Regions from separate parts of the Sorangium sp. So ce296 genome, predicted to be linked through region 2. Evidence: predicted binding sites of a transcription regulator. Region 2 holds the regulator's gene; the other holds the start of a gene.

Region 1 (2,394 bases), 4.5 Mb from region 2:
TCCTTGCGGCGATCGCCGAAGCCAGGCGCCTTCACGGCCGCGCAGTGCAGCGTGCCGCGGAGCTTGTTCACGACGAGGGTCGCGAGCGCCTCGCCCTCGACGTCCTCGGCGATGATGAGGAGCTGCTTCTGGCTCTTGGCGATCGCCTCGAGCACGGGGAGCAGGTCCTTCATGTTGGAGATCTTCTTCTCCGAGATGAGGATGTAGCAGTCCTCGAGGTTCGCCTTCATCGCCTCGGGGTCGGTGACGAAGTACGGCGAGAGGTAGCCGCGGTCGAACTGCATGCCCTCGACCACGTCGAGCGTCGTGTCGGCGCTCTTGGCCTCCTCGACCGTGATCACGCCCTCCTTGCCGACCTTCTCCATGGCGTCGGCGAGGAGCTTGCCGATCGTCTCGTCGCCGTTCGCGCTGATCGTGCCGACCTGCGCGATCTCCTTCGCGTCCTTGGTCTGCTTGGCCGAGCTGTGGAGGTGGCCGACGATCGCCTCGACCGCCTTGTCGATGCCGCGCTTGATCTCCATCGGGTTGTGGCCGGCCGCGACGAGCTTGGAGCCCTCGCGGTAGATCGCCTGGGCGAGCACCGTGGCCGTGGTCGTCCCGTCGCCGGCGATGTCGCTCGTCTTCGAGGCGACCTCGCGGACCATCTGGGCGCCCATGTTCTCGAAGCGGTTCTCGAGCTCGATCTCCTTGGCGACCGTCACGCCGTCCTTGGTGACCGTCGGCGAGCCGAAGCTCTTCTCGATGACGACGTTGCGCCCCTTCGGGCCGAGCGTGACCTTGACCGCGTCGGCGAGGGCGTTGACGCCCGCGAGGATCATGCTGCGGGCGGACTCGTTGTAGATGATTTCTTTGGCTGCCATGGTGTCTCTCCTAAGTTCCTGCTATCGCCCGCGTCACTTCTCGATCACGCCGAGGATGTCGTCCTCGCGGAGGATGAGGTGCTCCTCGCCGTCGATCTTCACCTCGGTGCCCGAGTACTTGCCGAAGAGGACGCGATCGCCCTCCTTGACGTCGAGCTTCCGCACGGTACCGTCCTCGCCGACCTTGCCGTTGCCGACGGCGATGACCGTGCCCTCGATCGGCTTCTCCTTCGCGGTGTCCGGGATGTAGAGACCCCCCTTGGTCTTCTCTTCTTCCTTCACGCGCTGAACGATCACGCGGTCCTGGAGCGGTCGAATCTTCATCTTTGCGAATCCTCCGGGGACGAGCGGCCGCGTCCCACGAGACGGCAGGACCCAGACGGCCTGCCTGAGCAGCCGCAAGGTCCCATACGATTGCAGTCTGGGCACTTTGCTAGCACTCACCTCAGGGGAGTGCTAGCGGGCGCGCCGAAGATAGCCACCCCCTCCAGGGTGTCAAGCGCGGGTCTGCCCGGCATTTCGCGCGCTGGCAGCCAGGCGCCCGGGTGGCTGTAAGTCCTGGAGATTGCAGGGGAAGGTGCGGGGCGTGCGGCTGGGCTTGGCCCGGTCCCTCGGCTAAAGTGAGCGTATGAGGGCGGAACTGCGGCTGCACCGTGACGCGACGCCCTCACGGTCTCCTGCCCGAGGGAGGCCGACAGGACGTGTCTGGTTGACCTGAGCGCGTGGTGGCCCGGGTTACGTCGGTATCCAGGGTGCCCGCGCAAGTGAGGTGCCCCCGTGAGCCAAGCGATCTCTGTGTCCCCGAGCATGACCCGCTACTTCCAGGAGGTTGTGGACGAGGCGCTCCGAGTTCGGAACGTCGCCGCGACCGAGGCGGCGTCGAGTTACCTGGTCGGTCTGCTTTGTGCCTTCGCTCACCCGGACGAGCACGCCGAGTCCACCTTCAACCAGCCCCTGACCTTTCTCCTGCGCGACGCCCTGGAGGCCACCGGCGCCGAGCGCTTCCGGCGGCTGCGCAACCTCGGCGACGGCGTCCTCTACGTGGTCGGCTTCTTCGGCGGCCACATCGAGCTCAAGGGCATCGATCGACGCTACGTGGTCGGGGTCGGGTCGACAGCCTACCACCACGCCGCCGCGATGCTGCGCCTCAACGCGCGCGGCGGCCAGGGCCCCGACGTCCTCGCGGAGATGGCCGAGAAGTTCGAGCGCTTCGTGAGCGTCTTGAACGATGTGGCCGACGGCACGCTCGCGTCCGGCGCTCGCGATGAGCGCTCGGTGCTCCGGCTGTACGAGCGCTGGGTCCGCACCGGCTCCAGCCGGCTCGCCGACGAGCTCGGGGCGCGCGGGCTCGTGCCGAGCCGCGGCACGGGCGGGCTCAACTGATGCGGGGCGCGACCTTCCCCGCCCGGATCCAGCAGCACCTCGCGCGCACCTACGCGCTCGACGACGCCCCCGCCGTCGACGATTTCATCCGGCCGACGGACGGCGGCGCGCGCGAGGCGCTGCTGATCCGGCACGCGGACGGGGACATTGA
Region 2 (2,394 bases):
ACGCGGACGCGAGCGTCGTGGTGGTGAACAAGCCCGCCGGGGTGAGCACCATCCCCTACGGCGACGAGGACCCCGCGGAGCAGGCCGCGACGCTCGACGCGCTGGTGCGGGAGGTGCTGGCCCGGCGCGACCGCCTGCGCGGGCGGGCGCCGCTCGGCGTGGTGCAGCGCCTCGACAAGGGGACGAGCGGGCTGCTCGTCTTCGCGCGGACGCTCGCCGCGAAGAAGCACCTCGCCCAGCAGCTCCGCGTCCGCGCGATGCACCGGCAGTACCTGGCGGTCGCGCACGGCGCCGTCGCGCGCGGCACGTACCGCAGCTACCTCGTCGAGGATCGGGGCGACGGGCTGCGCGGCTCGGCCAGAGACGGCCGGCGCGAGGGGCAGCTCGCGGTGACGCACGTCGAGCCGATCGAGGCGCTCCGCGGGCCCGAGGAGGGGGCCGGCGCCGCGGCCGCGACGCTGGTCGCCTGCCGCCTCGAGACGGGGCGCACGCACCAGATCCGCATCCACCTCGCCGAGGCCGGGCACCCGCTCGTCGGCGAGGCGGTCTACGTGCGGGACTACCGCGGGCCGAAGATCCCCGCCCCGCGGCTGATGCTCCACGCCGTCGAGCTCGGCTTCGACCACCCCGCCGACGGCCGGCCGATGCGCTTCCAGGCGCCGCCGCCCCCCGACTTCGACGAGGTGCTCGAGCGGCTCCGCGAGCGGCGCCCGAAGGACGCTACCTGACCTTGCCGCGCGCCTCGCTCATCGCCGCGGCGGTCGCGTCGACGAGCGGCATCACCTTCGCGTAGTCCATCCGCGTCGGGCCGAGCACGCCCACGGTGCCGGCGACGCGCCCGTTCTCCATGTACGGCGCGGCGACGAGGCTGAGCTGGCCGCCGCCGAGGTCGCCCGCCTCGCTGCCCACGAAGACGGTGACCTCGCCCGCGCCCGCGGCGAGCGTGCGGTCGAGCAGATCGACGAGCTCCTCGCGCTCCTCGAGCGCCTTCATCAGCTTCCTGAGCCGGTCGACGTCGGCGTACTCGGGCAGATCGATGAGGCGGTTCTGCCCCTCGATGACCACCTCGCTCCGCCGCGTCACGTCGGCCGTCGCCTTGCTGCCGAGCTCGAAGGCGCGGCGCCTCAGCGCGTCGATCTGGAGGCGCTCGTCGGCGAGGCGGCGGGCGAAGAGATCCCGGATCTCGCCCAGCGTGCGCCCCTCGATGACGTCGGCGAGCAGGTTGTGGATCCGGGTGAGCTCCCCTTCGTTGATCGCCTCGTCGATCGAGATGAAGCGGTTCTCGACCGAGCCGTCGGCGAAGACGAGCACCGCGAGCAGCTGCCCGGGCTTCGTCGGGATGAAGCGCAGCTGGCCGAGGGCGCGGATCTCCGCCCGCGGCGCCGCGACGACCGCCGCGGCGCCCGACAGCTCCGACAGGTAGCGCCCCGTCTCGCGGAGCGGGTCGCTCGCCACGGTGTAGATCTCGGCGAACCTGGCGCTGAGCTCGGCCTGCTGCTCGGGGGAGAGCGACCGGATCTCCACGAGCGCGTCGATGAACAACCGGAGCGCGCGGTCGGTCGGGATCCGGCCCGCGGAGGTGTGCGGCTGGTGGAGGTAGCCGGCCTCCTCGAGGTCGGCGAGCACGTTGCGGATCGAGGCAGCCGAGAGATCCAGCCCGTACTTGCGCGCGAGCGTCCTGCTGCCTACGGGGTCGCCCGTCGCGATGAACTCGGTGACCGCGGCGAAAAGGATCTTTCGAGCGCGATTGGAAACATCTCCCATGTCGACTGCAGGCGGCGGGTGCGCGCCGCTGTGGCTACCTGGACCAGGGACCGCCCGGACCGGGAAGCCATGCGGGCCGGACCTTCGCTCCCATACGTCAAGACGCGCGTGCGGGCGCTGGGCCCACGGATGCGCATGAGACCTATTTTGAGGCGATCGCGCGGCCCGGTCAAATGGCACGGTAGGATGGACGCGACCGCCGCGCCCGAGGGTCCAGCATCGCCGCTGCCGGTGGCTGGCCCTCCGGCGCTCCGTCTCCGGCCCTCCGGCCCTCCGGCCCTCCGGCCCTCCGGCCCTCCGGCCTTCCTCCTTCTTCATTTCTTCAGCTCCAGCGGGCACCACGCCGCGCCGGAGGCCGTCCCTGCCAACGATGCCGTCCTTACGCCACGCCGCTGCCGCCGCCGCCCTCGCCCTCGCGCTCGGCCCGCTCGCCGCCGCGCCGAGCGCGCAGGGCAAGCCGAAGGTGCGGTTCGACCAGGACTGGGCCAAGCGCCCGTCGGCGCGCTACGCGGCCATGAGCGCGGAGCAGTGCCGCGCGGCGCTCGCGCGGCGGAAGATCGCGTTCGAGCCGGTGCCGCGCGCGCCGGGCGTGCTCGCGCCGGTGCGGCTGATGCAGGGGGTGGGCGGGGT

The links. The regulator HrcA, encoded in region 2, represses chaperone genes, less so after heat shock. The targets are predictions, from matches to a motif close to GNTAGCACTCNCCNNNGGNGAGTGCTANC.
Region 1: the regulator HrcA is predicted to act here: its motif matches at 1,293-1,321, upstream of groES (co-chaperone GroES).

Annotation. Positions count from the first base shown of each region.
Region 1 is NZ_CP150325.1:1,825,456-1,827,849, reverse strand. It holds gene groL (chaperonin GroEL) at 1-860, opposite strand, end outside; gene groES (co-chaperone GroES) at 894-1,184, opposite strand; gene WME98_RS06920 (hypothetical protein) at 1,638-2,243, shown strand; gene WME98_RS06915 (hypothetical protein) at 2,243-2,394, shown strand, end outside.
Region 2 is NZ_CP150325.1:6,293,928-6,296,321, reverse strand. It holds gene WME98_RS23420 (RluA family pseudouridine synthase) at 1-728, shown strand, start outside; gene hrcA (heat-inducible transcriptional repressor HrcA) at 721-1,764, opposite strand; gene WME98_RS23410 (extensin family protein) at 2,135-2,394, shown strand, end outside.